DNA from 3 places in the Amycolatopsis ultiminotia genome. Region 1 is predicted to be linked to each of the others. Evidence: riboswitches for the same ligand, from Rfam matches in the RefSeq annotation. Region 1 holds a riboswitch; each other region holds the start of a gene.
What was found. A riboswitch is a leader RNA that binds a small molecule or an ion and turns the genes downstream of it on or off. The one in region 1 is predicted to bind S-adenosylmethionine.

Region 1 (9,858 bases):
TGCTGCCGCCGCGCCCGCCGGGCACCAGCGCCGGTCCGGAACTGCGGTCAGCCGCCGATGCCGAGGACGCTCTGCAGTCCCGAACGGCCTTCGTCGGTCAGGTGGACCGCCCGGTGTCCCGTGGTGCGGCGGCGGAGCCAGCCTGCGCTCAGGAAGCGGTCGGTGAGGGCTGCCCCGAGAGCACCGGCCAGGTGGTGCCGCTGTTCACTCCAGTCGAGGCAGAAGCGCAGCAGCGGGCGGCGGCTCGCCCTCGCCGCGGCCAGATCCACGCCCAGCGCGGTGAACACCTCGGGCGCGCGTGGTCCCAGGTCGTAGGGATGGTCTTTCAACGGCGCGGAAATCCGGTCCCCAGCACGACGCCGGGTGGTCGGCTCGCCATCCACGGTGACCAACGCGCGATGCTCCAGCAGCGCCGCGGTGACCGCCACTCCCAGCCGTCCGGCCAGGTGGTCGTAACAGGTGCGGGCACTGCGCAACGCCTCCGCGCGGGTGCCTTCCTTCAACGAACTCACCGGCCGGGCCGGTGCGTGCCGCGCGAGGGTTTCCAGCAGTTCCGGCGCCCCGCCCGCCAGCCGGTAGAAGCGGTGCCGCCCGGACTTCTCGGCGGTCACCAGTCCGGCGTCGCGCAGCTTCGCCAGATGTGCACTCACCCCCTGCGCGGACAGCCCGGCCTCCCCGGCGAGCACCGAAGCGGCGAGCGACCGGCCGTCGTCCAGCGCGAGCAGCACCCGCACCCGCGCCGGGTCGGCGAACAGCGCCGCGATCCGCGCGATGTCGGCGTCTCCTTCCAGCACACCCCCAGCATGCCCGGTGGACACTTCCACCGCGACGGAAATGTCCACCGGGCCGGTCCGATGCTGCCGCTCGGCTTGCTGCGTTCGCCTCGGACGGCCATCGCGAACGGGGTGTCCGCGGCGACGGACTTCGTCGGCCTCGGCTCGGTCCTGGTGCTGATGCCGTACCTGCAAGGCGTTCCCGGTGCGACACCGATCGCCGCTCGGCATCCTCCCGCTGGCCTTGCTCGGCGCGACGCCGGGGCTAGCGCACACCCGTTCCGGGCGGCGGGCTAACCTGATGGCAGCACGGCGTCGATCCGGCCATCACCGGGGAGCCTCCGGAAGAACAGGGCGAGCTGCCCCCAGTAGACCCGGACGGGTGCGGCCCGTCATCGCCGCCGAACGAGAGGCCCTGGCGTTCCGCCGGGGCAAGCGGGGTGGTACCGCGTGACGTGCGAGCGTCTCGTCCCCGTGGGGGTGACCGGCGCAGCGCCGGTCGCCCGTACGCGAGCGACGAACGCAAGGAGCACCCGGATGTACCCCCAGGTTTCGTGGGACGGGCAGACTTCGGTCCCGGCCCAGCCGTCGTTTCCCGCGCTGGAGAGCCGCGTCCTCGAGTACTGGGAGACCGACCGGACGTTCCAGGCCTCGATCGACGCGCGTCCCGCGGGCGAGCACGGCGACAACGAGTACGTCTTCTACGACGGCCCGCCGTTCGCCAACGGCCTGCCGCACTACGGGCACCTGCTCACCGGCTACGTCAAGGACGTCGTCCCGCGTTACCAGACGATGCGCGGCCGCCGCGTCGAACGCCGGTTCGGCTGGGACACCCACGGCCTTCCCGCCGAACTGGAGGCGATGCGCCAGCTCGGCATCACGGAGAAGGCCGAGATCGAGGCGATGGGCGTCGCCAGGTTCAACGAGGCGTCCCGGGAATCGGTGCTGCGCTACACCGACGAATGGCAGGACTACGTCACCCGCCAGGCGCGCTGGGTGGACTTCGAAAACGACTACAAGACGCTCGACGTGTCCTATATGGAATCGGTCATCTGGGCGTTCAAACAGTTGTGGGACAAGGGCCTGGTCTACGAGGGCTACCGCGTGCTGCCCTACTGCTGGCGGGACGAGACCCCGCTGTCCAACCACGAGCTGCGGATGGACGACGACGTCTACCGCACCCGCCAGGACCCGGCCGTGACGGTCGGATACCGCCTGGCGGGCAACGGGAACGACCTCGACGGCACGTATCTGCTGATCTGGACCACCACGCCGTGGACGCTCCCGTCGAACCTCGCCACCGCGGTGCACCCCGAGGTGCGCTACGTCGTGGTGGAGAGCGAGAACTTCCCCGGCAAGCGGTTCCTGCTCGCCGAGGCCCGGGTGGCCGCGTACGCACGCGAGCTGGGGGAGGAGCCTGCCGTCGTAGCCCGCTACCTCGGCGAGGAGCTGCTCGGAAACCGTTACGCCCCACCGTTTCCGTATTTCGTCGGCACGGAGAACGCGCACCGGATCCTGTCCGCGGACTACGTCACCACCGAGGACGGCACCGGCGTGGTGCACATCGCGCCTGCCTACGGTGAAGAGGACAAGGTGGTCACCGACGCGGCCGGCATCACCGCCGTCACCCCGGTGAACGCGCAGGGCCGGTTCGACGGGACCGTACCGGACTACGAGGGCCAGCTGGTCTTCGACGCGAATCCGAACATCATCCGCGACCTCAAGAACGGCACCGGATCCGCGGCCGGACAGGGCGCGCTGCTGCTGCGGCACGAGACCTACGAACACCCGTACCCGCACTGCTGGCGCTGCCGCAATCCGCTGATCTACCGCGCGGTGTCGTCGTGGTTCGTCGCGGTCACCCAGTTCAAGGACCGGATGGTCGAGCTGAACCAGCAGATCACCTGGTACCCGGAGAACGTCAAGGACGGTCAGTTCGGCAGGTGGCTGGAGAACGCGCGGGACTGGTCGATCTCCCGCAACCGGTACTGGGGCTCGCCGATCCCGGTCTGGCGCTCCGACGATCCGGCCTACCCGCGGATCGACGTGTACGGCTCGCTCGACGAGCTGGAGCGGGACTTCGGCGTCCGGCTGGACAACCTGCACCGGCCCTACATCGACGAGCTGACCCGGCCGAACCCGGACGACCCGACCGGCCGCTCGGTGATGCGCCGTGTCGAGGACGTGCTCGACGTGTGGTTCGACTCCGGCTCGATGCCGTATGCCCAGGTGCACTACCCGTTCGAGAACGCCGAGTGGTTCGAGCACCACTACCCGAGCGATTTCATCGTCGAGTACATCGGCCAGACCCGCGGCTGGTTCTACCTGCTGCACGTGCTGGCCACCGCGCTGTTCGACCGGCCGGCGTTCCGGACCTGCATCTCACACGGCATCGTGCTCGGCTCGGACGGGCAGAAGATGTCGAAGTCGCTGCGGAACTACCCGGACGTCAACGAGGTCTTCGAACGCGACGGTTCGGACGCCATGCGCTGGTACCTGATGGCGAGCCCGATCCTGCGCGGCGGCAACCTCGTGGTGACCGACCGGGGGATCCGGGATGCGGTGCGCCAGGCCGTGCTGCCGCTGTGGAACTCGTACTACTTCCTGGCTCTGTACGCGAACGCCGAAGGCAAGCAGGGCACCTGGCGCACGGATTCGCAGCACCTGCTGGACCGCTACGTGCTGGCGAAGACCCACGAGCTGGTCACCGACATCGAGTCCGCGCTGGACCATTACGACATCGCCGGCGCGTGCCAGACCGTGCGGGACTTCCTCGAGGTGCTCACGAACTGGTACGTGCGCCGCTCCCGCGACCGGTTCTGGGCGGGCGAGCAGGACGCCATCGACACCCTGCACACCGTGCTCGAGGTGACCTGCCGGGTCGTCGCCCCGCTGCTGCCGCTGACCACCGAGACGGTGTGGCGCGGGCTGACCGGCGAGCGCTCGGTGCACCTGACCGACTGGCCGAACACGCTCGACCTGCCCGCGGACGCGGCGCTGGTCACCGCGATGGACCGGGTGCGCCAGGTGGCGTCGTCGGCGCTGGCGCTGCGCAAGGCGAACAAGCTGCGGGTCCGGCTGCCGCTGGCGAAGCTGCTGGTGGCGGCAGAGGACGTGGCGGCGCTGGGCGAATTCACCGACATCCTGCGGGACGAGGTGAACGTGAAGGCCGTGGAGCTGACCACCGAGGTCGCCGCGCACGGCAGGTTCGAGGTCGCGGTCAACGCGCGCGCCGCCGGTCCCCGGCTGGGCAAGGTCGTCCAGCAGGTGATCAAGGCGGTCAAGGCAGGTGAGTGGACCACGAATGCCGCGGGCGCTGTCGTCGCCGCGGGCGTCGAACTGCAGGACGGCGAGTACGAACGGCGGCTGGTCGCTTCGGGCGGCGGTGCCGCGGCCGAACTGCCCGGCAGCAGTGGTCTGGTGCTGCTCGACACCGAGGTCACCGCAGACCTCGCCGACGAAGGCGTGGCCCGTGATCTGGTCCGCGTGGTGCAGCAGGCCCGCCGGGACGCCGCTCTCGACGTGGCGGACCGGATCGCGCTCGTACTCGACGCCCCGGAGGACACCGTCGTCGCGGCGCGCAAGCACGAGCAGTTCGTCGCCGCCGAGACGCTGGCCACCGCGGTGTCCTACGGCGAGGTGCCCGAGGGCTTCGAGGGCACCGTCGGCGAGGGCGTGAAGGTCCGCGTGGCGGTCGCGAAGGCCTGACCCGGTGCCGTCGACGCCCGGCCGGGCGTGGGCCGGCCGGGCGTGGGCCGGACGCGCCGGGTCCGGGCGCCGCGGCGAGCGCGCCGGGACGCCGTCCGGGCGCTCGGGCCCCGCGCCGTCCGCAGGCCACCCCGGTCGCGGAGTTCCCCGCGGGAACGCCCTGGCCGCGGACTGTCCGGATAGGACGGAGCGGGCCGGGGAGGGTGCACCTGCTCGGGCGCGGTGACCACCTCACTATCCTGAGTGCTGCGGATCGCGGGAGGGGGAGGCGGACATGGACCAACTTCCCGTGCTCCTCGGCATCGGCGGGGTGGTGCTGCTCTCGTCCGTGCTCGCAGTCCGGGTGTCCATGCGGCTCGGGTTCCCGTCCCTGCTGCTGTACCTCGGGATCGGCGTACTGCTCGGCGAAGCCGGCTTCGGCATCCACTTCGACAACCCCGCGCTCACCCAGTCGCTCGGTCTCGCCGCACTGGTGCTGATCCTCACCGAGGGCGGGCTCACCACCCGCTGGCAGTCGGTGAAAGCCTCGATGGGCCCCGGAATCCTGCTGTCCACTGTGGCGGTGGTGGTCAGCATCGCGGTGACCGGTGCGGCCCTGCACTGGCTGCTGGGCCTCGACTGGCGGCTCGCGCTGTTGTGGGGCGCGGTACTCGCCTCCACCGACGCCGCGGCGGTGTTTTCCGTGCTGCGTGCGGCAGGTGTCGGCCGCCGGCTGAGCGGCACGCTCGAACTGGAATCCGGGATCAACGACGCGCCCGCCTACATCGCGGTGGTGGTACTCGCGTCCGGGGAAGCCATCGACTGGTCGCTGCCGCTGGTGGTGATTTACGAACTGGCAGCCGGATTGGTCCTCGGTCTGGCCTTCGGCTGGCTGGGCACGCAGGCACTGCGGCGGGCCGCGCTGCCCGCCACCGGTCTGTACCCGCTCGCCACGGTGGCGGTCTGCGTGCTCGCCTATTCCTCGGGCCAGCTCGCGCACGCCTCCGGGCTGCTGGCCACTTACGTCGCCGGGCTGGTGCTCGGCAACTCGAAGCTGCCGCACCGCGCGGACACGCGATCGTTCGCCGAAGGGCTGGGCTGGCTCGCCCAGATCGGCCTGTTCGTGCTGCTCGGGCTGTTCGCGTCGCCGTACCGGCTGCTCGAGGCGCTGGTGCCGGGCCTGGTCGCGGCCGCGGTGGTGCTGCTGCTCGCCCGGCCGCTGTCGGTGCTGCTGTCCCTGCTGCCGTTCCGGATCCGCTGGCGGGACCAGGTTTTCCTGTCCTGGGCCGGACTGCGTGGTGCGGTGCCGATCGTGCTCGCGATGATCCCGCTGTCGGAGGGGGTGCCGGGCGCGCAGCGGCTGGTGGACGCGGTGTTCGTGCTCGTCATCGTGCTCACCCTGCTGCAGGGCTCGACGTTGGGCCGGCTCGCGCGGCTGCTGCGGCTGGACGGGTCGACCGAGGCGCAGGAGATCGAGGTCGACGCGGCGCCGCTGGACGAGCTCGGCGCCGAGCTGCTGCAGGTGCGGATCCAGAAGGGCTCGAAGCTGCACGGCGTGTACCTTTCCGAGCTGCGGCTGCCCCCGGGAGCGGCGGTGAGCCTGGTGGTCCGGGACGGATCCGGGTTCACGCCGCAGAAGACGAGCAGGCTGCAGGAAAACGATCACCTGCTCGTGGTCACCACGCAGCTCGTGCGCGAAGCCGTGGAGCAGCGCATCCGGGCCGTGGACCGGGCCGGGCGGCTTGCTCGCTGGCGCGGGGAATCCGGCCGCTGACCAAGGTGTCCACTATGGACACACGGGGTGACGGCCGTCTCAGATCACGGGACGGGACTGGTCTCGTGCGGCGGTGGTCGGTTATGGTCTTGCTCAGGTCATGAGTGCCAGCGCGAAGCCCCGGCTTGCTGGCCGGCAACCCTCCTACCGCGGTGGGGTGCCCCGGGTGAGGACCAGGCCGGTCGCGCAGTGCGGCGGGCAAGCGCGGGCCCCTCGCCGGGGACCCCCGGATGCCGAGGAGGCAGCGTCATGACTCTCGCACTCGACCGGTCCACGGAAACCCCCGTCACCGCCGTGCCCACCGTGGCCGGCGCCGCACTGCGGGTGCCGCTGGTCACCGGCGGCGACATCGGGTACGCCAACCTCGACCACGCGGCCAGCGCGCCGTGTCTGGACGCGGTCCGCTCCGCGGTCGACGAATTCCTGCCCTGGTACGCCAGCGTGCACCGGGGTGCGGGTTTCGCTTCGCAGGTTTCCACCAAGCTCTACGAGCGCACCCGTGCGGTGCTGCGCCGCTTCGTGGACGCCCGCAGCACCGACACCGTGCTGTTCACCCGCAACACCACCGACTCGTTCAACCTGCTGGCAAAAGCGCTGCCACGCAAGACTTCCGTGCTCGTCTTCGACACCGAGCACCACGCCGCGCTGTTGCCCTGGCGGGGCCCGAACGTGCGCCGGCTGCAGTTGCCGCGCACCCGGCTGGCCGCGGTGTCCGTTGTGGACGAAGCACTCGCGGCGTGCCCGCAGGGACCGCGGCTGGTGGTGGTCACCGGAGCGTCCAATGTGACCGGTGAGCTGCTCCCGGTCGCCGAAATCGCCGCGGTGGCCCGGAAACACGGCGCCAGGGTGGCGCTGGACGGCGCACAACTCGCCCCGCACCGGCGGATCTCGCTGCGCGAACTCGACGTGGACTACGTGGCGCTGTCCGGACACAAGCTCTACGCGCCGTTCGGTGCGGGTGCGCTGATCGGCCGCGGTGACTGGCTGCGCGCCGCGGAGCCCTACCTCGCCGGCGGCGGCGCGACGAAGCTGGTCACCGAGGAGGCCGTGGTCTGGAACTCCGGACCGGAGCGGCACGAAGCCGGCTCGCCGAACACCGTCGGCGTCTACGCACTGGGCGTGGCCTGCGAACAGCTGGCCGCGAACTGGGATGCGGTCGGCGAGCACGAGACCGAGCTGCTCGACCGGCTTCGCAAGGGGCTGGCCGGTCTGCCCGGCTGTGCGGAACTGCGGCTGTTCGACGCCCCGGTCGACCGCGTCGGCACGGTCAGCTTCGTCGTCGACGGCTTCGACCCGGGTTGGCTCGCTGCGGTGCTGTCGGCCGAGTACGGCATCGGTGTGCGCGACGGCGCCTTCTGCGCGCACGTTGCCACGCGGCGGCTCATCCGGGAGACCGGCGGTGAGGGGCAGCAGGCGGTGCGCGTGAGCCTCGGACTGGGCAGCACCGCCGAGCACGTGGACCGCCTCGTGCTCGCGCTGCGGCAGATCATCGCCCGCGGCGCCCGCTGGGAGTACACGAAGACCGACGGCCGCTGGACGCCGGTCGGCGACCCGCGCGAGCTGCCGCCGTTCTGCGCCTGACGGCAGTGCCGGGACCGGCCCGAACGCGGACGTGGACAATGGGGGCGTGAGCACCGAGCCCTCGTCCGAATCCGACGTCTCCGAGCCGGCCGTGTCCGACCGCGCCGTGCCCGACTCCGCTGTGTCCGATCGCGCGGTGCCCGACTCCGCTGTGTCCGATCGCGCGGTGCCCGACTCCGCGGAAGCCGGTCTCGCCGGGGCCGATCGTGCGGAGTCCGGCGCTGCGGGGACCGGCCGCTCAATGCCTGATCCCGCAGTGTCCGGTGCCGTGGCGCCCGGCCGCGCGGCGGCCGGGTCCGGCCACGGCAGGCAGCCCGCGGACCCGGCCGGGCAGGCGGGCGCCGAGCCCGGGGAGCCCGCGCCGAAGCTGCCCAAGCGCCGGGTGGGCCTGGTGTTCGCGGTCGCGGTGGTGCTGTGGGTGATCGACCTGGTGTCGAAGAACCTCGTGGCGGCCAACCTTGAGGGCAAGGAGCCGCTGCGTGTCCTCGGCGGCCTGATCTACCTGCAGGTGATCCGCAACCCCGGCGCCGCGTTCTCCATGGCCACCGGCATGACCTGGGTGCTCGCGCTGGTCGCGGCGGCCGTGGTGGTGGCGATCGTATGGCTGTCGCGGCGGCTGCGCTCGGTCGGCTGGGCGATCGGGCTCGGCCTGGTGCTCGCGGGCGCGCTCGGCAACCTGACCGACCGCATCTTCCGTGCGCCGGGCCCGCTGCGCGGCCACGTCATCGACTTCATCTCCGCCTTCGCGCCCAACGGCGAGGGCTTCGCGATCTTCAACATCGCCGACTCCTCGATCTGTGTCGGCGGTGCGCTGATCGTGCTGCTGTCCCTGCTCGGCAAGGACTACGACGGCACTTCCACCCGCACCAAAAAGGAGAGTGCGTGAACGCGCGCATGCTGCCCGTTCCGGACGGGCTCGACGGGATGCGCGTGGACGCCGGGCTGGCCAAGCTGCTCGGCCTGTCGCGCACCGTGGTGGCGGATCTGGCCGCGGCAGGCGAGGTGCTGCTCGACGGCCATCCCGCCGGGAAGTCCGACCGGCTGTCCGCGGGCGGCCTGCTCGAGGTGACGCTGCCGGAACCGGAGCGGCCGGTGGAGGTCGTCGCCGAGCCGGTCGAGGGCATGCGGATCGTGCACGAGGACGACGACCTCGTCGTGGTGTCCAAGCCGATCGGGGTCGCGGTGCACCCGAGCCCCGGCTGGACCGGGCCGACCGTCGTCGGCGGGCTCGCCGCGGCCGGGCTGCGGATCTCCACCTCCGGCGCGGCCGAACGCCAAGGCGTGGTGCACCGGCTCGACGCGGGCACCACGGGCGTGATGGTGGTGGCCAAGAGCGAGCGCGCGTACACCGTGCTCAAGCGGGCGTTCAAGGAACGCACCGTGGACAAGGGCTACCACGCCGTGGTGCAGGGACATCCGGATCCGACACGCGGCACCATCGACGCACCGATCGACCGGCATCCGCGGCACGACTACAAGTTCGCCGTTGTCGCGGGCGGACGGCCGAGCGTCACGCACTACGAGGTCGTCGAGGCGTTCCGTGCGGCGTCGCTGGCGCACGTGAAGCTGGAAACCGGGCGTACCCACCAGATCCGGGTGCACTTCTCCGCACTGCGCCACCCGTGCGTCGGCGATCTGACCTACGGCGCGGATCCGGTGCTGGCCCGCAAGCTGGGACTCTCCCGGCAATGGCTGCACGCGCGGACCCTCGCCTTCGCCCACCCCGCCGACGGCAGGCGGGTCGAGTTCGAGGCCGAGTACCCGGACGATCTGGCGAATGCACTGCACATCCTGCGGGACGAGAACGCCTAGCCGGTCACCGTCCAGGTGAGGGTGCGGTCGTCGGGTTCCGGCCGGGGGCTCCAGCGCACCGCGACCACCTGGGTGGCTTCCGGCAGTACGTACACGGTGTGCCCGCCCAGCGTTTCGCCGGGCCGCACGCCGATCTTGTGCGGCGGACGGGAAGTCAGCGAGACCGGTGCCTTGGCCACCGCGGCACCGTCGTCGGTGATCAGCTCGAGGTAGTTGTCCGGCAGCGATGCG
Region 2 (9,858 bases), on a different contig from region 1:
ACCGCGCGGTTGTCCGCTTCCAGCGCGTCGGCCTCCACGACGTCGAGGGTGAGGCCGGTGAACAGCGGCGCGAAGGACACCGCCAGGGTTGCTTCCGCCATGCCGTAGGCGGGGAAGACGCATTCGGGCGGCATCTTGAAGCGCTTGCCGGCGTCGACGAAGGCCTGCACCGCCGTCTCGTCGATCGGCTCGGCGCCGTTGAGCGCGATACGCAGCGTGGACAGGTCGTAGGCGTCGTCCTCCTCGACCCGCGCCAGCCGCCTGCCGACGATGGCGTACGCGAAGTTCGGCGCGGCGGTGGTGGTGCCGCCGTACTTGGTGATCAGCTGCGGCCAGATCAGCGGACCGGTGAGGAATTCGACCGGGGTGATCTTGACCAGCTCGACGCCGAAGGTCATCGGCACGGTCAGGAACCCGACCATGCCCATGTCGTGGAAGGTCGGCAGCCAGGAGACCATCACGTCGACGTCGAAGTCGAACTCCGCACGCTCGACCATCGCCTTGACGTTGGTGTAGAGGTTGCCGTAGGTGATCCGGACGGCCTTCGGCTCCGCGGTGGACCCGCTGGTGAGCTGCAGCAGCGCGGTGTCGTCCTCGGCGGTCGCGACGATCTCGGCCAGCGGTTCGGCGCCGGCCAGTTCGGTGATCAGCCGGTAGCGGATGCCCTGCTCCGCCAGCACCGGGGCGAGCTGGTCGAACGGTTCGCCGAGCAGCACCAGTCCGGCGCCGATCATCTCGAGCACAGCCACCGTGTCCTGGGCCCATTCGGCGAGGTCGGTACGCGGCGTCGGCTGGTGCAGCATCGTCACACTGCCACCGGCGAGCCACACCGCCTGCACGGTGGGCGCGATCAGCACCGGGGCGGCGGCCAGCACCGCCACCGCACTGCCCGGCTCCAGCCCGCCGGAGACCAGGCCACCCGCGATGCTGCGCGCCTGCGCGTGTACCTCACCCCAGGTCCGGCGGACCGGCTCCTTCGGCTCACCGGTGACCATGCCGCGCTGCTGACCCCGCTTCGTCGCCGTTGCGACGAGCGTGTCCACGAACCGACTCATGGGCGCAAGATTACTGGCTGGTCGTCAACGCCCGTCTGCGGTGGCGTGAACAGCGTCGATCGGGAGTCATTCCAGCGCTTCGGAGGTCTCCAGCCAGCGGCCCTCGATCTCGTCCTTCTCGGCCAGCACGGCCTTGAGTTCGGTGTTCAGCTCGATCAGCCGCTCCGGATCGGTGGCCGCCTCGGCCAGCGCCGTGTGCAGCTTCTCCTCGCGCGTGGCGAGCTGGTCGAGCTTGCGCTCCAACCGGCCCAGTTCCTTCTGCGCGGCCCGGATTTCCGCAGCACCGCGCTTGGCTTCGGCCTTGTCCGCGGTGGCCGCCCCACGGCGCGGGGCCGCGTCCTTCATGCTCGCCCGCCGCTGGAGGTACTCCTCGATGCCACCGGGCAGGTGCCGGACCCGGCCGTCGCCGAAGAGCGCGTACGTGGCGTCGCAGACCCGCTCGACCAGGTACCGGTCGTGCGAGACCACCACCATCGTGCCCGGCCAGCCGTCGAGCAGGTCCTCCAGCTGTTGCAGGGTGTCGATGTCCAGGTCGTTGGTCGGTTCGTCGAGCAGCAGCACGTTGGGTTCGGCCATCAGCAGCCGGCACAACTGCAGACGGCGCCGCTCGCCACCGGAGAGGTCGCCGACCGGGGTCCACTGCCTTGCCGCCGGGAAGCCCAGCTTCTCGCCGAGCTGGGAGGCGGTCATCTCCTGCTTGCCGAACGCGACGCGGCCGGCGATCTGCTCGATCGCCTGCAGCACCCGCAGATCGCCGGGCAGGTCGTCGAGTTCCTGGCGCAGGTGTGCGAGCGCGACCGTCTTGCCCTCGATGCGCCGTCCGGTCTCCGGTCCGAGGTCGCCGCCGAGCAGTTTCAGCACGGTGGTCTTGCCGGAACCGTTCACGCCGACGAGACCGATCCGGTCGCCAGGGCCGATCCGCCAGGTCACGTGGTCGAGCAGGGTGCGCTCGCCCACCGAGATCGTGGCGTCCTCCAGCTCCAGCACGGTCTTGCCGAGCCGCCGCTTCGCGAAGGCCATCAGCTCCACGGAATCACGTAGTGGCGGCACATCGGAGATCAGCGCCTCGGCCGCCTCGACGCGGTACCGCGGCTTGGACGAGCGGGCCTGCGGACCACGGCGCAGCCAGGCCAGTTCCTTGCGCGCCAGGTTCTGCCGCTTCTCCTCCGCCGACGCTGCGAGCCTGGCCCGCTCCGCACGGGCGAAGATCCAGTCGGCGTACCCGCCCTCGTACTGCTCGACCCTGCCGTTCGCGACCTCCCAGGTGACGCTCGCCACGGTGTCGAGGAACCACCGGTCGTGGGTCACGACCACGACCGAGATCCGCCTGCCGAGCAGGTGGTCGGCCAGCCAGCGCACGCCCTCCACGTCGAGGTGGTTGGTGGGCTCGTCGAGCACCACCAGGTCCAGTTCACCGGTGAGCGCCGCGGCGAGCGCGACCCGGCGGCGTTCCCCGCCGGAGAGGTTGGCGGTGGCCGTGTCCAGTCCGATCGCGGTGATCCCCAGACCGTCCACAATAGAACGCACGCGCGCGTCGGCGGCCCATTCGTGCTCCGCACCGTAACGCTGCAGCACCACGTCGCCGACGGTGCTGCCAACGGGCAGTTCGGTGCGCTGGGTGACCACAGCCATCCGCACGTCGCGAAGATGGCTCACGCGCCCGGAATCCGGCTCACTCAGTCCGGAAAGGACTTCCAGCAGCGTGGTCTTGCCGCCGCCGTTGAGGCCGACCACGCCGATCCGCTGCCCCTGCGCGATCCCGAGGGAGACCTTGTCCAGCAACGGCTTCACGCCGTAGGACTTGCTCACCGACTCCAGGTTGACCAGGTTGGCCATCCGATTCAGCCGATCCTTTCCACAGTGGACATGTACTTGCCGCTCACGCGTGCACCCGCGGCGGCGCGTTGCGCGGCGAATCGTCCCCGCCGACCACGCGGGCACCGGGGACCGGGCCGTGCGCGACCCGTACCGTGCGGCAGACCCCGGCACCGGAGAGTTCGGCGGCCACCTCGACCGCGGTTTCCGCGTCCGCGCACAGGAATGCACAGGTCGGCCCGGACCCGGACACGCATCCGGCGAGCGCGCCCGCGTTCACCCCGGCACGCAGCGTGCGGCGCAGGCCCGGCCGCAGCGATACGGCGGCGGCCTGCAGGTCGTTGCCGAGCAGCAGGGCGAGCTGCCGGGGATCGCCGGAGGCCAGCGCCTCCACCACGGGCGTGTGCGAACCGATCCGCGGCGGCTTGCCCTCGGCGCGCAGCCGATCGAGTTCGCCGAACACCTTCGGCGTGGCCAGTCCCTTCTCGTCGAACGCGAGCACCCAGTGGAAGACGTGCCGGGCCAGCACCGGTACGAGCTGCTCGCCGCGGCCGGTACCGAGCGCGGTCCCGCCGTAGAGCGCGAACGGCACGTCGCTGCCCAGCTTGCCCGCGATCGTGGCCAGCTCGTCCCGCGTCACGTCGAGCTTCCACAACGAGGCGAGCCCGACGAGCGTCGCCGCGGCGTCCGCGCTGCCGCCTGCCATGCCGCCCGCCATCGGAATGCCCTTGCGCAGCACGATCCGCAGGTTCGGATCCTCGGCGTCCGGCCGCCCGGCGTACCCGGCGAGCGCACACGCGGCCCGCCAGGCGAGGTTGGTGGCGTCGGTGGGCACCGTGCGCTCACCTTCGCCGTAGACCTCCAGCCCACGGTCTTCGGTGACCGCGACGGTCACCTCGTCGGTCAGCGACAACGCCTGGAACACAGTGACCAGCTCGTGAAACCCGTCCGCCCGCAGGTCCCCGACGGCCAGGTGCAGATTGACCTTGGCCGGAACCCGGACGGTGACTGGTGGAGGAACGACGGCGAGCACGCGTCCAGCCTACGTGCCCGGACGTCGGACTTCGGCACGCGAGCCCCATCCCCGCGGCACGGACGCCGAGAACCACCCGGGACACGTGTCCCAATATTTCGGACGCGTGGTAGCCGGTGTCGGGTGGACTGTCCGGACCTGCGCATCGTCCTGGGTCCACTGCGGTTCGTGACCACCGGCGAACCGGGCCGAATTGTCCGCGACACGACGAAAGCCGCCCGGATGACACCGGACGGCTTTCGCGGGCGGAACGGATCAGGCGGCCACGCTCTGCGGACCGCGGGCGAGCTGCGGCACGGACTGCGTCACGTGGGCGCCGCGGTCGGCGATCCACGACAGTGCAGCGTCCGCGCGGTCGCCGCGGACACCCACGCGGAAGCGGGCGACCGGGGTGTCGCCGATGCGGGTCAGACCGCCGCCGATGGTGGCGAGTTCGACGTCGAAGCGGGCGGCCGCTTCCGGCAGCAGTGCACCGACCGAGGCAAAACCGATCAGGACGATGTCCGCCGAGCTGTCGTACTTCGCGACCTGTGCACGGCTGGTCTCGATCGAAGGCAGCACGGCCTTGGCCGTCCAGCTCTCCGGCGACGCGATCAAGTCGAGCAGCGTGCCCCGCTCGACCACCGCGCCGTTGTCGAGCACGGCGACGTCGTCGCACACGCGGCGGACGACGCTCGGGTCCGGCGTCGTCACCAGCACCGTGACGCCGAGTTCCGCGCGGGCGCGGTCGAGCACGGCGAGCACCGCGCCGGCGTCTTCGGGGGCGATGCCCGCGGTCGGATCGTCGGCGAGCAGCACGGCCGGTCCCGCGGCGAGGGCCTTGGCCACGGCGACGCGGCGGAGCTGACCTTCGGTCAGTTCATCCGGCTTCTGCGCGGCCCGCGCGGTGAGACCGACCAGGTCGAGCAGCGAGCCGACCCGGCTACGCCGCTGCGGACCGTCGACACCCAGCTGCTCCAGCGGAGTGGCGATGTTGCCTGCGACGGTGCGCTCGGCCAGCAGATCCGGCTTTGTGCCGACGACACCGAGACGACGGCGGATCTCCCGCAGCCGCCTGCCGTCGAGGGTTCCGGTGTTGAGCCCGTCGAGCCGCACCACGCCACGGTCGGGGCGCTCCTGCAGCGCGATGCAGCGGGCGAGCGTGGACTTGCCGGAGCCCGCGGGGCCGACCACCCCGAACAGGGAGCCGGCCTGCACCTCGACGCTCACGTCACGCAGTGCGGCGACCCGATGGCCGTTGAACGGAAAGGACTTGGACACGTTTTCGACAATGATCACGAGAGAGCTCCAGGCAAGGGCGCCGCACCGTTTCCGGGCGCGCCGGGCGTCATCGAATTGCCGTCCACACAGGACGGTGCAAGAACTCGCGGAAAAAGCGGATCAGGCGATGGCCGTGGAACGCTGACAGGCACATACCGTGCGGCGACCTTCGTCGACGACGCGGCGGCGGGTCAGCAGGAGCGGGTGGGTGACCCTCTTCATCGGAAACAGCCTCCATCGGTCCTGGCGGTAGCACCTGCCCGCGGTGGGGGTGGTTGCTGCGACTTCGGCGAGCCAGGTCTCTCAGTCGCTCGGGATGGACTCATCGAGTAAAGCCGATCCCACTGGCTGAACGCAAGCACGTTGGTGCAGATCACACGAGTGGAGGCGGCCGAATGCCGGGACAACGCGTCCTGAATCCCGGGAGCGGGAAGTTCCGTCACCGAAGTGTTCCGCCGCGCGCTCGCGACCACCGCGCGGATCGCGCCGCGGCCCGTTGAACTCTCTTGTGGACAGTCAGGAATCGCTGTTCGACAGGGACTTCTTGCGCATTCCTTCGAGAACGACCACGGCCACCACCGAGACCACGAGCACGCCGACCGCCGCGAGGTAGCACCACGGTTGCCCGAGATAGTTCACGAAGGCGAGCCAACTCGGATTCCCGTCCCCGAACAACCGGGACAAAATCGGGGCTATCCCGGCTCGGATGCCCACCGTCGCCACCGCGATCTCCAGTACCCGGTACCAGACCTCGTTCATATCTTCTCCTTGTTGATACAACCGTATCAGATACACTTGTATCATAACTGGAACGGAGGCGGGGAGTGCCCCAGCGAGTGGACCACGACCAGCGGCGCCGCGTGATCGCCGAAGCCGTGTGGCGGATCGCCGCGGACCGGGGCTTGGATTCGGTGAGCATGCGCGAGGTGGCCACCGAGGCGGGCGTCTCGCTGCGGCTGGTGCAGTACTACTTCGAAACCAAGCACAACCTGCTCGTGCTGGCGTTGCGCTATCTGCACGACCACACCGAGCAACGGGCGCGGGAACGGATCGAGGCGCAGGCCGACCAGAGCGTGCGCGGCGTGCTGCGCGGCGTCCTCGCCGAACTGCTCCCGCTCGACCCGGAAACCGAGTTCGCGCTGCGGGTGCACACCGCCTACTTCAGCCGTTCGCACAGCGACCCGGAGCTGGCCAAGGTGTTCCTGCACGGCGACACACCGCTCGAAGACCTGGTCACCCACCTGCTGGAACAAGGCGAACTCGCACCGGGAGTCCAGCCACGGTTCGAGGCGAACCTGCTGGTCTCCGGGATCACCGGCCTCAGCTTCGACGTGCTGCACGAACGCCAGCGCTCCGCCGAGGTGCTCGCCACCCTCGACTACCACCTGGACCGGATCTTCGGCCCGGCCCGGTGAAGGGTTCCACCCGCGCCGGAACACCCGGTCACCGCGTTTCCGGATGCCGGCGAGTACCACAGCGAAGCGGAACACCGCAGACCACCACCAAAGCGACGAACCCAGCGCCCACCCGACGACCGACGCCGGAACCTGCGGAACCACCTTGCGCTACCACCGATGCGGAAAGCACCCTGTCCTACCGCCGGGCGCGGGAACCACCCAGACCTACCGGCGCGTGCGGAAACCACCCGAGCCTGCCACCGGGTGCGAAAACCACCCGGGCCTACCGCCGGGCGCGAAAACCACCCAGACCTACCGGCGCGTGCGAAAACCACCCTGTCCTACCGCCGGGCGCGGAAACCATCCGGGCCTACCGCCGGGCGCGAAAACCACCCGGGCCCATCCCCGTTCCGGCCCGACCACCCCACCCGGCGCGGTCGCTGGACCGTCTCGGTGCTGCGGAGTCCGGAGTCCGGAGTCCGTCAGAGGGTTGCGGCGGCGATCCGGGCGAAAGCATGCACGTCGAGCTGCTCGCCCCGGCTGCGCGGGTCGATCCCGGCGGCGGTCAGCAGGTCTCCGGCCTGTTCGGCGGAGCCGGCCCATCCGGCCAGTGCCGCCCGCAACGTCTTGCGGCGCTGGGAGAACGCGGCGTCGACGACGGCGAACAACCGGCGCCGGTCCACGCCGTCGACCGGATCGGTGCGCTCGAACGACACGAGCGCGGAATCGACGTTCGGCACCGGCCAGAAGACACTGCGCGGGACCGCGGCCACCTTCCGCGCCGGGCCGTACCAGGCGAGTTTGACACTCGGCACGCCGTAGGTACGGCTACCCGGGCCTGCCGCCATCCGGTCGGCCACCTCGGTCTGGACCATCACCAGCCCGCGCCGCAGAGCAGGCAGTTCGGCGAGCAGGTGCAGCACCACGGGCACCGCGACGTTGTAGGGCAGGTTGGCCACCAGCGACACCGGCTCGGCGGGCAGCTCACCGACCCGCACGCGCAGCGCGTCGGCCTGCACCACGGACAGCCGCTCGGCTGCCTCCGGAGCCCGCTCCGCCACCGTCCGCGGCAGCCGAGCGGCCAGCACCGGATCGATTTCCACCGCGACGACCCGCGCACCTGCGTCGAGCAGTCCAAGGGTCAGCGAGCCGAGACCCGGCCCGACTTCCAGCACGACGTCACCGGGGCGTACCCCGGCGAGATCGACGATGCGGCGAACCGTGTTCGGGTCGTGCACGAAGTTCTGACCGAGCTTCTTCGTCGGCCGGACGTCGAGCTCGTCGGCCAGCCCGCGGATCTCGGCAGGCCCCAGCAGTTCCACCACCGGATGAGCCTACCGAGTGCCGCGAAGGAGGATGCCGCTCAGGCCTTCTTGCCGCAGACCGGCCAGGCGCTGTAGCCGCCGCGGTCGTCGCGCACCTTTTCCGCGACCGAGATCTGCTGCTCACGGGTGGCCTGGCTCGGCAGCGAGGCGTACTGGCTGCCGCCGTAGGCGTTCCAGGTCTGCTTGTCGAACTGGAGGCCGCCGTAGTAGCCGTTGCCGGTGTTGGCGGCCCAGTTGCCGGTCGCCTCGCACTGCGCGATGCGGTCCCACGCGGAACCGTCACCGATCGCAGGCTGCGGCGGCTGCTTGGTGCCGACCTTGACGATCTTCGGCTTGGCCTGCACGAGGATCTTCTCGGAGACCTGCTCGCGCGAAACCTCTTCGCCGTTGCGCTTGGTGACCTTGTAGGTCACCATCTTCTCGCCTGCCGTGCCCGGGTCCTGCACGCTCGTCTCGCCCTTGACCAGCGTCGGGTCGTCGACCTTCTGCTCCTCCGGGTCGACGGTCTCCTTCTGGTTGAGCATCGAAACGCCCATCCGCGAGACGTGCACCTCGGCGCCGTCCTTCAGCGAGACGTCCAGACCACCGTCGACGGCGTCGTCCGGGCCGAGGTTGAGCTTGAGGTCGGAGACGAACTCCTTGGTGGTGACCGCATTGCTGGACACCTGGCGCGGCGCGTTGGTGCCGTCGTAGAGCGTGATGTGCTTGAGGGTCTTGACCTGCACGGTGGAACCCTCGAGCGGCAGATCGCCACCGGCGGGCATCGAGGTCCAGGCACCGTGGGAGAGCAGGTTGCCCATGCCGAGCTGGTTCATCGCCTCGCCGAGGCTGGTAGCACGCACCCAGGACGGCCGGGCGACCCCGTCCACGACCAGGTTCAGCTGGCGGCCGCGCTCGAGCTTGATGACGCCGCCGTCGCCGACCGCGGCCTGCGGGGAGGGCGAGAGCGAGTCGTGCGTACCGACCGACAGGCCGGCGTCCTCGAGCACCTCGCCCACGGTGCCGCCGTAGCTGTGCACGGTGCGCTGCTGACCGTCCACGTCGACCGTGACGCTCTTGTTCATCGCCAGCGCCGCGGCACCGCCGCCGCCGACGGTGATCATGACCGCGAGCACGGCACCCTTGAGGAAGCGGCGCTTCCAGGTGCGGGTGGCCTCGCGCAGCCCGTCCTCCACGGCGACCTGCTTGGCCTGCGGCGTGGCGGTCCGGTCCTCGGCCAGCTCGTCCGGCAGGTTCAGCGGCGGGAGCATCGTGGTCTCGGCGTTGATCAGCCGGATCAGCTCGTCGACGTCGACGTCGATCTCCGCCATCAGCGTGTCCGCGTCCGGGCCGAGTGCGGTCAGCACATCCTGCTCGGTCACGTACAGCTCGTCGGAGAAGTCCAGCTCCCCGTACGCAGTGTCCTCGAGCTCGCGGTCGAGGACCGCCACCGAACCAGCCGAGGAGAAGTATCCGTGCTCCATGTCCAGGCGCGCGTCAACCTGCCGACTACCAGTCACCGGGTCGTTCCCTTTCCCAAGACGGCGTGCGTCACCGCAGCCGTCCTTTCGTCGCGACACGCCCGAAGGCGTGCCTCTCAAGTCCGACACCCCCAGTCAGCGCCATCGTCACGGTCCCGGTCGTACCAACCCCGGTTCCGCTTCCCCGACGTGCACTGACGTGACTGGTGGGCGTAACAGCCGGTTCCGCTGCGCGGTACCGACCGGCACGATCACGGGACAGTAACGTCCGGCGGCGGGGTTGCGCAAACACCCCCTGGAGTGTCGTGACCTGTGTCACTCATCTGAGTGGACGAACGGGCACTCCGAACGTCGCAATGCGTACAACCCGAAGTGACACACCGAATTCCTCTCATGCACCCGGAAGCCGGTAGACGCGTTCGGCAGTGGTCCGGACCGCGTCGGCGACCTCGTGCACCGCCTCGCCTCGCAGTGCGGCGAGGTGCCGGACGGTGTAGGCGGTGCAGTACGGCT
Region 3 (9,858 bases), on a different contig from region 1:
GGCCCTTGCTGCGCTTCGGCTCCGGCGAGATGATGCCGACCTCGAGCAGCTCGTGCGTGGCGCCGGTGGACATCATCCGGATCTTCTCGCGCGGGGTGATCCTGCCGTCCACCACGCGGATGTAGGTGACCACCCCGCGGTAGGTGTCGTAGACCGAGTCGAAGATCATCGCGCGGGCAGGCGCGTCCGAATCGCCGACCGGCGGCGGGACCTGGCGCACGCACTCGTCGAGCAGCTCGGTCACGCCGAGGCCGGTCTTCGCCGAGACCCGCAGCACGTCCGCGGGCTCGCACCCGATGATGTGCGCGATCTCGGCCGCGTACTTGTCCGGATCGGCCGAGGGCAGGTCGATCTTGTTGAGCACCGGGATGATGTGCAGGTCGTTCTCGAGCGCGAGGTACAGGTTGGCCAGAGTCTGCGCCTCGATCCCCTGTGCGGCGTCGACCAGCAGGATCGCACCCTCGCAGGCCTCCAGCGCGCGGGAGACCTCGTAGGTGAAGTCGACGTGGCCCGGGGTGTCGATCAGGTGCAGCACGTGGTCCTGGCCGTCGACCTGCCACGGCAGGCGCACGTTCTGGGCCTTGATGGTGATGCCGCGTTCCCGCTCGATGTCCATCCGGTCGAGGTACTGCGCGCGCATGGCCCGCTCCTCGACGACACCGGTGAGCTGCAGCATCCGGTCGGCCAGGGTCGACTTGCCGTGGTCGATGTGCGCGATGATGCAGAAGTTGCGGATGAGCTCCGGCGGCGTGAAGGTGGTGTCGGCGAACGTCTTGGGCGCTGTCACTCGATGTGTCCTCGGGAACGGTCGGGGGTGGCCAGCCACCATCGTCCCATGGACCTCCGGGTGTCAGTGGGGGTCATCCCCGATGCGAGACCGCGAAGCTCGTGGTGACCTCGAAGTATGACCACTTCGCACTCTCCCGTACCGGATCCCGCCGGCGGTCTGGACGCCGCGCTGGACCGGGCCTTCGGCCACCCCAGCGGCCTGCTGGGCAGGCTCGGCGGCACGCTGATGGCGTTCGGCAACGCCGCCACCGAACGGCGTGTCGTCGAGGTGGCCCGGCTCGAACCCGACGAGACGGTGCTCGTCGTCGGCCCCGGCCCCGGCGTCGGCCTCGCCGCCGCGAGCGAGCTGGCAGGCAGGGTGATCGGCATCGAACCCTCGGACGAGATGCGCGGGCTGTGCCGCGAACGCTGTGGTGACCGGGTCGAGCTGCGCGCGGGCACGGCGGCTCGCACCGGCTGCGCGGACACCGGCGTGGACGTGGTGCTGAGCGTGAACAACGTCCAGCTGTGGGAAGACCGGGCGGCCGCGTTCGGCGAGCTGTTCCGGGTGCTGCGCCCCGGCGGACGGCTGCTGGTGTCCGCGCACGAGAAATGGCTGCCGGTCACCCGGCACGAGCTCGCCGACGAGGCCGCCGAGGCCGGCTTCACCGACCTGCAGACCTGGACCTGGGACCCGCCCGGCTTCACCGCACTGGCCGCGCAGCTGCGGGCCCGGAAACCGGGCTAACGGTTGTCGCGGCGCAGCGGGTGGTCTTCGGGTACTTCGACGAGCACGATCCGCAGCCCGTCCGGATCGGTGATCCATGCCTCGTCCGTCCCCCACGGCTCGCGCTGCGGCCCGCGCACCGGCCGGACCCCGCGCCCGGCCAGTTCGGCCAGCGCCGCGGGCAGGTCACGCACCTGCAGGAACAGATTCACGTCCTGGCTCGGCGCCGTCTCCCCGGTGCCGACCACCTCGATCGAGCCACCTCCGGCGAAGAACCGGGTACCGCCGGGGAATTCGCGTTCGACCGCCAGACCCAGTTTGTCCCGGTAGAACTCCGTGGTGACCTGCTGGTCGCGGGGGTGGATCAGGACGCGGCTGCTCAGTACTTCCATGGCGTCCTGCCTACCGGAGCGGCTCAGGCCACCGCAATCGCGGCTATCCCGGCCAGCACGACCAGTGAGCCGGCCAGCCGGCGCACCGCATTGCGCTCCCCCAGCACCAGCCACGCGGCGATCCCGCCGAGGACGATCGACAGCTCCCTCGCCGGTGCCACGAGGCTGACCGGCGCTATTTGCAGCGCGTACAGCACCAGCAGGTACGCCACCGGTGAGGCCAGCCCGACGATCAGCACCTCGCGGCGGTGCTCCCGCCAGAGCCGCCGGAGCGCGGTCCTGCCTCGCACGACCGTCGGCGCGAGCAGCACGCTCTGTCCCAGCGCCCCTCCGCCGAAGTACACCAACGGCGGCACGCCGAGCGTGGTCACCGAATGCGCGTCCCAGAGCGTGTAGGCCGCGATGGTGGCACCGGTGAGCACGCCGTAGAACACGCCTGCCCGCCGCGCGCCGGCGTCGGCACCGCTCCCGCCGAGGCTGATCACCAGTACCCCCGCCACGACGAGAAAGGCGCCGACGAGGCCGAGCACGCCGGGGTGCTCGTGCAGCACGAGAACCGCCGCGAGCACCGACAACAACGGTCCGGTCCCGCGCGCCAGCGGGTAGACGATCGACAGATCACCGACTTGGTACCCGCGCTGCAGAACGGTCCCGTACACGACGTGCAGCACCGCCGTCACGAGTGCCGCACCCAGCCACGTCCACTGTGGACGCTCCGGCTCGACGGCAAGCGCCACCACGACGACAGGCAGCATGCCGACCGCGGAGACGGTGTAGTACAGCCAGACGAACCGCGCGCCACCGGAGGAAACCCGCTTGGCCGCGAGGTTCCAGCCGGCATGCACGACCGCGGCGATGAGAACCATAACGAGAGCGGTGCCGTTCACGGAGACCCCTTCTGGTCTTCCGCGCGCGCCGAAGACCGGGTCCTCCAGGCTTTTGTCCCGTCAGATGAACGGCAGGGCGCCGGCCCCGCCGATGGTGCCGCTCGGACCAGCCCCACCGGCCCTCGTTGTCTCAGCGACCCGCTCACGAAAAGCGAATCCCGGCCCGGCAGCGGAACCCTAGGCACTACCACCCCCACGGTAACCGAAACACCAGGAGAACGCCGCGCGGCCTCCACCTCATCCGGCTCCGGCTCCGCTCCCGGCGCGACGGCTGCCGCAGCCGGAGCAGCTCGGGTTCTGGGGCTGGGCCGGGGGCTGGGGTGCTTGAGGTTCGGGGATTCGAGGCGTTCGAGGACGTTGGGACGCTGACCTGGGGCGCCAGGCTCCCGGACGGGAACGGCGGCCAGGCTCCCGGGCGGCGACGGGGTTCTGGGGCCGCCGAGCCAGGCATCCCGGGCGAGAAAGAGGCTGGGGTGCCGAGGCGGAGGGTCTTGGGGTTCGAGGGCTTTTGGGGCTCCGGACCGGAGTGTCGGACCGGAGTGTCGGACCGGAGTGTCGGACCGGAGTGTCGGACCGGAGTGTCGGACCGGAGTGTCGGACCGGAGTGTCGGACCGGAGTGTCGGACCGGAGTGTCGGCTGAGGCTCAGGTTCAAGGGCGCCGGAGTCAAGGCCCCAGGGTCCCAACGTGCTAAGGCGTCGGGCGCTGGATGCCGGGTGCCGGGTCCGAGGGCGGGGTTCCGGAAGTGCCGGGGCGCTGGGTGACTGGCGCTGGGTGACTGGGCGCTGGGCGCTGGGTGACTGGGCGTTGGCCGTTGGGGTGCCGCAAGGGGCTGCGAGCAGGGCTGTTAGGCTTTCTCCTCGTTGTCGTGCGGCATTCCGTCAGGGAGGAAACCCGGCTGCCCCCGAGGCGGGCCGGAGCCACCACGTCGCGGCAACGACCTTCACCGAGAGAACCAGGAGCGCCTCCATGGCCAACATCAAGTCGCAGATCAAGCGCATCAGCACCAACGAGAAGGCGCGCCAGCGCAACCTGTCGATCCGGTCCTCGGTGAAGACCGCGATCCGCAAGTTCCGCGAGGCCGCCGAGTCCGGGGACAAGGACAAGGCCCTCGAACTGCAGCGCGAGGCCGCCCGCAAGCTCGACAAGGCCGTGACCAAGGGCGTCATCCACGCCAACCAGGCCGCGAACAAGAAGTCGGCACTCGCGAAGCGCGCGAACCAGCTCTGAGCACACCCTCGGCAAAGGCCCGGTGACTTCGGTCACCGGGCCTTTGCCGTCTCCCGGGTCTTCCAGCCCGCGCACCACACCCCGCACGTGCCCCCGCTCCGTCTCCGCCTCCGTGACGCCTCCGCCTCCGTGACGCCTCCGCCTCCGTGACGCCTCCGCCTCCGCCTCCGCCTCCGTGACGCCAGCAAATCTCCAGCCGGCGCACGAACGGTCCGCTGAGTCCGCGATAGATACGCCGCCGGCGAGATCGCTCAGGCGAATCACCGCCACTCTCCGCGATGACCGACGACCGGACGCACCGCCCGCACCCGCCACGCGAGCACTCGCCAATCACCCTCGGTACCGGCAACCCGCTCCACCCACCAATGCCCCTCCGCGATGCCCGCCGCACCCGCCACCAGGTGCCTCCGGCACCTGCGCGCACCGCGCTCATCACCATCCACACCAGCGCCTGCCACCCCGGCCACCCCAGCACTCACCACACCGGTCACGAGGCCCCCTTTCGCACCAACACCCGTGCCAGGCGCCACCGACGCCAGCACTCACCACACCGGTCGCCAGGCGCCTTCCGCACCAGCGCCCGCCACACCGGTCACCAGGCCGCCCTCGGCACCAACACCCGCGCCAGGCGCCACCGACGCCAGCGCTCACCACACCGGTCGCCAGGCGCCTTCGACATCAACGCCCGCCACACCGGTCACCGGGCGCCTTCGACACCGGTGGCCACTACACCCGTCACCGTCCGCACCAGCGCTCGCCACATCGGGCCCGGTGTGAGCTTCGATGATCACCGTCCGCACCGAAGCCGACTGTATGCCTCGCCGGGCGTTGTCGATACCTGTGCGCGGGTGTTCGCGGTCGGTTCGGCGACGGCGTCGGCGAGTCGGGCCAGATACGTCGCGCTCTCAGTGCCGGCGGGGCCGCGTCACGTTCGCCGCTCTCGGCGTTGGCCGGTCACGCCGCCTCGGCGACCCTGTGCGGCCGGTGGCGGGGCAGGGCTCAGCGGTCGCCCTTGGCGGTGACCACCTCGGACACGGCTCGTTCCAGGGCGTAGTCCGCGTCGGCGGCGGCGCCCTTCACTTCGGCGTTCAGCCTGGCCACCACGCGCATCGCGACGGCGAGGCCGTCCTGGCCCCAACCGCGCGCCTGGCCCTGTGCCTTCCGGATTTTCCACGGTGGCATGCCCAGCTCGCCTGCCATCTGGTTCGGATTGCCGCGACCGGCCGCGGAGACCCGGGCGATGGTGCGCACCGCGTCGGCCAGTGCATCGGCCACCAGCACGTGCGGAACGCCCAGCTGCATGGCCCAGCGCAGCGATTCCAGTGCCGCCGCCCGGTCGCCTGCCACCGCCTTCTCCGCCACGGCGAATCCGGTCACATCCGCACGTCCGGTGTGGTAACGCCGCACTGCCTGTTCGTCGACCGCGCCGCCGGTGTCTGCGACCAGCTGGGCCGCCGCCGACGACAGTTCACGCAGATCGGAGCCGACGGAGTCGAGCAACGCCACTACCCCGGCCGCGTCGATTTTGCCACCCGCGCGGCGGACTTCGTTGCGCACGAACGATTCCCGCTCGGCCGGTTTGCCGAGCTTGAGGCATTCGGTGATCTCCGCGCCCGCTTTCTTCAGCGCGCCCGGCAACGCCTTGGCCGCCTTGCTGCGCCCCCCGCCGCTGTGCACGACCACCAGCACCACCCCGTCGGCCGGCGCCTTCAGATAACCGAGCACGGCGTCGGACAGATCCTGCGAGATGTCCTGTGCGGACTCCAGCACGATCACCCGTCCTTCGGCGAACAGCGAGGGGCTCACCATCTCGGCCAGCTCGGGCGGTGTGAGTTCGGACACGCGCACGCGGGTGAGGTCGGCCGTCGGGTCCACGGCCCGCGCGGCGTCCAGTGCGCCGCGCACAGCTCGTTCGATGAGCAGTTCTTCCTCGCCCGTGACGAGGTGCAGCGGCGCGGGTGCGGTGGTCACCCGGCCATCCTCTCACCCGGACGCCGGAGCGCCCGCTCCGGTGATCTGGCCCGCCTCCATGGCACGAACTGATCGCCATGTCGTACGGTGTAGCCGAGGCAGCGCCCACGGCGGCGCGCCGACAACCGAATACCGCTCATCCAGAGGGGCAGAGGGAACGGCCCGACGAAGCCCCGGCAACCGGCGTACAGCCCGTCACTCCGCGATCGCGGAGTAGCTGACGATCACGGTGCCAATTCCGGCCCGCTCCCGCGGGGCAGATGAGGAAAGGAACCTCGCGATGACTGCAGCCCTCGGCACGACCTCCACCAGCAAGACCCTCGACCTCGGACCGGCCGTCGAACTGGTGTCGAAGGAAGAAGGGCACCGGCAGCCGCTCGCCCCGGAGTTCGTCTCCGCCGAGGACTTGTCGCCACTCGAGGTCGCCTACGACTTCGGCCGCGTGCGCCGCGAGGACATCGAGGCAGGCCCGAACAACATCTGGCGCTACAAGAAACTCCTTCCCGTTCCCTCGACGGTCGAGCAGACCCCGAACACCGAACCCGGCGGCACCCGGCTGGTGCGCGCCGATCGGCTCGCCAAGGCTCTCGGTGTCAAGCGCGTGTGGGTCAAGGACGACACCGGCAACCCCACGCATTCGTTCAAGGACCGCGTGGTCGCCGTGGCGCTGGCGGCCGCCCGCGAGTTCGGGTTCGAGGTCCTCGCGTGTCCCTCGACCGGCAACCTTGCCAACGCGACGGCCGCCGCGGCGGCCCGCGCCGGCTGGCGGTCGGTCGTGCTGATCCCGAAGAGCCTCGAACGTGCCAAGATCCTCACCACTGCGGTCTACGACGGCGACCTGGTCGCGGTCGACGGCAACTACGACGACGTGAACCGGCTCGCCACCGAACTGGCTGGCGAGCACCCGAAGTGGGCGTTCGTGAACGTCAACGTCCGCCCCTACTACTCCGAGGGCTCGAAGACCCTCGCCTTCGAGGTCGCCGAGCAGCTCGGCTGGCGGCTGCCCGAACAGATCGTGGTCCCGATCGCCTCCGGCTCGCAGCTGACCAAGGTGGACAAGGGTTTCCGCGAACTCGGCCAGCTCGGCCTCGTGGACGCCAGCCCGTACAAGGTGTTCGGCGCACAGGCCACCGGCTGTTCCCCGGTGTCGACGGCGTTCCGCAACGGACACGACGTGGTCCAGCCGGTGAAACCGGACACCATCGCCCGCTCGCTCGCGATCGGCAACCCGGCCGACGGCCCCTACGTGCTCGACGTGGTCAACCGCACCGGCGGTGCGATCGAGGACGTGACCGACGAGGAGGTCGTGGAGGGCATCCGGCTGCTCGCCCGCACCGAAGGCATCTTCACCGAAACGGCGGGCGGCGTCACTGTCGCCACCGCGAAGAAGCTCGTCGAAGCAGGCAAACTCGACCCGGACGCGGAGACCGTGCTCCTCATCACCGGTGACGGCCTCAAGACCCTCGACGCGGTGGAGAACCACGTCGGCCCGAAGGCGACGGTGCCACCGTCCGCCGAAGCCGTGGCCAAGGCACTCGGCTACTGACCCTTCGACAGCCCCCCTTTCGCAAGATGTCCGGACACACAAGGTCTTGCCGTCCGAGACGGTCGTGAACCGTCCGGGACGTTCGTGGGGCCCGAATTCGGGCCCCACGAACGTTGCCGACGAGGCGTCCCCCGCACGGCAGCGCGGTCGAAGGCACGACAGCCCAGGCGTTGCGCCACATCCGGCGGAACCGCTCGCGACACACCACGAGCCAGCTCCCCCGACTGTCCGCCGAAGCGGGAATCCCGACGGTCAGCAACTAGCTCACCGGGCACCGGCACGGACAGACGCTGAGGACGTCGCGCCCGCCAGCCCGAGGCAGGTGTATGGGCGACGCCGAACTCGCACCCACCAGCGCGTCCCGGGCCAACGTGGGCGGAATGGCTTCCGCGTCCGCCACCACGAGCCGGCCGGCGTGAACGATGCCGGCCTCACAGCCACCAGCGCGCCAGACCGACCAAGGCGCCGTGACTCCCGCGCCCGTCAGCACGCACCGGGCCAGCCGGAGCGACGTGCATCTCACGCTCGCCAGCACCAGGTCAGTTTGGGCGAGGAGACTACCCAGTCCGTCGGCATGCACCGACCGGCCCGGCGACGTCTATCTCGCGCCACAGCATGACCCGGGCCAGTCTCGGACCGGCGGACGTCATCCACCAGCTCGAGCCAGACCAGCTCGCCGCCGGGACGGTCCGTGGCCATGCCGCGGCGACGGACCTCCTCGCTGCAGCTGTGCGGTCACGGTCGCCGCTGGCCTGTTCTTCGCGCGCTCCAGGTGCAGCAACTCAGCCAGGTGGTCGCGTTCGGATCCAGCGCGCCGAGTCCGGGCAGCGCATCCGGCTCAGGCACTAATGTGGCGGCCCCCGCGGTTCTCCGCGGCGCGCAACTGCCGGTCCGCCATCCCCGGGCAGCACGGCGGTGTCGCCGTCGAGATCGGTTCGGGTGACCAGCGCACCCAACGTCCCCAGGACGTCCACTGTGGACTTGCTCGGATGCCCGTACACGTTGCCTTCGCCGACGCTGATCAACGCGGCCCGTGGGCGCACTGCGGACAGGAACTGAGGCAGCGAGTACTTGGAACCGTGGTGTGGCACCTTCAGCACGTCCGCGTGCAGATCCACCCCATCGGCCAGCAAATCCGCCTGCGCGGCGAGCTCGACGTCACCGCTCAGCAGCACCCGGCCCGCGGACGTGCCCGCACGCAGCACCACGGAGCTGTTGTTGATCATCGTGCCGTCCTGCAGGGCCGGTGACCGCCGGGTGACGTAGCGCGGTCCGAGCACGTCGAGGGACAGCCCCGGCCAGTCCAGCCGTTGGCCTTGGCTCAGCTCCACCAGGGGAACCCGGTGCCGCGCGGCCTCGCCGGAGACCTGCTGCCACGCCCAGGCGGGTGCCCGCCCCGGCCCGACCGCGATCGCGCCGACCGCCCGCCCGTCGAACACGGATGCGAGCCCGCCCACGTGATCCGCGTGCAGGTGGCTCAGCACGACCAACGGCACCCGGTCCACGCCCAGCCGGCGCAGGCATTCGTCGACCGGCCCCGGCTCGGGTCCGGTGTCGACCACCACCGCGCGCCCGGGATCGGCCGTGGCCAGCACGAGCGCGTCGCCCTGACCGACGTCGCATTCCACCACCGCCCACCCGTCCGGCGGCCAGCCGGGCGCCAGCACCCGGACGGGCACCACTGCCAGCAGCACCACGACCAGGGCGACCGCCACGAGCACCCGCAGCCGGCGAAACCGCAGTACCACCACGACCAGCACCAGAATCCCGGCCGCGCACACACCGCCCAGCCAGCCGCCGGGCCAGCCGAGCACCGCACCGGGTGCCCGTGCGCCATGCCGGGCCACGGTGATCAGCCACCTCGCTTCCGGATCGGCCAGCCGGACCAGCACGTGCCCGGCGCCGGTCCACCACGGCCCGACGACGGTAGCCAGCACGCCCAGCACGGTGACCGGGGCGACCACCGGCGCGGCGAGCACGTTGGTGATCACCGAGACCAGGCTGATCGTGCCCGCCATCCCGGCGATCACCGGTGCGGTGACCACGAACGCCGCGAGCGGAACCGCAAGGCCCTCCGCGTAACCCGGGGGAATTCCCCGGCGCGCCAACGAATCCGCCCATCGTGGCGCGAGCAGCACGAGGCCGGCGGTCGCCAGCACCGACAGCGCGAAGCCGAAGTCGACCGCCATCGCCGGATCCCATGCGACGAGCACGCACACCGCGAACGCGAGCGCGGGCAATGCGGAACCACGCCGCCCCAACGCCAGCGCGAGCAGGCCGACCGCACCCATCACCCCGGCCCGCACCACACTGGGCTCCGGCCCGACCAGCACCAGGA

Region 2: another riboswitch for S-adenosylmethionine. It lies ahead of ABD793_RS35265 (methionine ABC transporter ATP-binding protein); the one in region 1 lies ahead of ABD793_RS29435 (aminotransferase class V-fold PLP-dependent enzyme).
Region 3: another riboswitch for S-adenosylmethionine. It lies ahead of thrC (threonine synthase); the one in region 1 lies ahead of ABD793_RS29435 (aminotransferase class V-fold PLP-dependent enzyme).

The regions. Positions count from the first base shown of each region.
Region 1 covers NZ_BAAAZN010000015.1:32,722-42,579, reverse strand. Annotated here, with positions in the region: gene ABD793_RS29450 (ArsR/SmtB family transcription factor) at 48-791, opposite strand; gene ileS (isoleucine--tRNA ligase) at 1,311-4,481, shown strand; gene ABD793_RS29440 (potassium/proton antiporter) at 4,756-6,234, shown strand; SAM riboswitch class IV at 6,331-6,445, shown strand; gene ABD793_RS29435 (aminotransferase class V-fold PLP-dependent enzyme) at 6,484-7,815, shown strand; gene lspA (signal peptidase II) at 8,183-8,701, shown strand; gene ABD793_RS29425 (RluA family pseudouridine synthase) at 8,698-9,627, shown strand; partial or broken gene ABD793_RS29420 (AsnC family protein) at 9,624-9,858, opposite strand, start outside.
Region 2 covers NZ_BAAAZN010000021.1:104,188-114,045, reverse strand. Annotated here, with positions in the region: gene ABD793_RS35280 (fatty acyl-AMP ligase) at 1-1,055, opposite strand, end outside; gene ABD793_RS35275 (ABC-F family ATP-binding cassette domain-containing protein) at 1,122-2,891, opposite strand; gene ABD793_RS35270 (4-(cytidine 5'-diphospho)-2-C-methyl-D-erythritol kinase) at 2,935-3,903, opposite strand; gene ABD793_RS35265 (methionine ABC transporter ATP-binding protein) at 4,159-5,181, opposite strand; SAM riboswitch class I at 5,379-5,486, opposite strand; gene ABD793_RS35260 (hypothetical protein) at 5,680-5,922, opposite strand; gene ABD793_RS35255 (TetR/AcrR family transcriptional regulator) at 5,988-6,578, shown strand; gene rsmA (16S rRNA (adenine(1518)-N(6)/adenine(1519)-N(6))-dimethyltransferase RsmA) at 7,043-7,885, opposite strand; gene ABD793_RS35245 (resuscitation-promoting factor) at 7,924-9,348, opposite strand; gene ABD793_RS35240 (TatD family hydrolase) at 9,737-9,858, opposite strand, start outside.
Region 3 covers NZ_BAAAZN010000011.1:102,583-112,440, reverse strand. Annotated here, with positions in the region: gene lepA (translation elongation factor 4) at 1-829, opposite strand, end outside; gene ABD793_RS24515 (class I SAM-dependent methyltransferase) at 905-1,516, shown strand; gene ABD793_RS24510 (VOC family protein) at 1,513-1,887, opposite strand; gene ABD793_RS24505 (EamA family transporter) at 1,911-2,774, opposite strand; gene rpsT (30S ribosomal protein S20) at 3,743-4,003, shown strand; gene holA (DNA polymerase III subunit delta) at 5,003-5,974, opposite strand; SAM riboswitch class I at 6,108-6,241, shown strand; gene thrC (threonine synthase) at 6,255-7,520, shown strand; gene ABD793_RS24485 (ComEC/Rec2 family competence protein) at 8,366-9,858, opposite strand, start outside.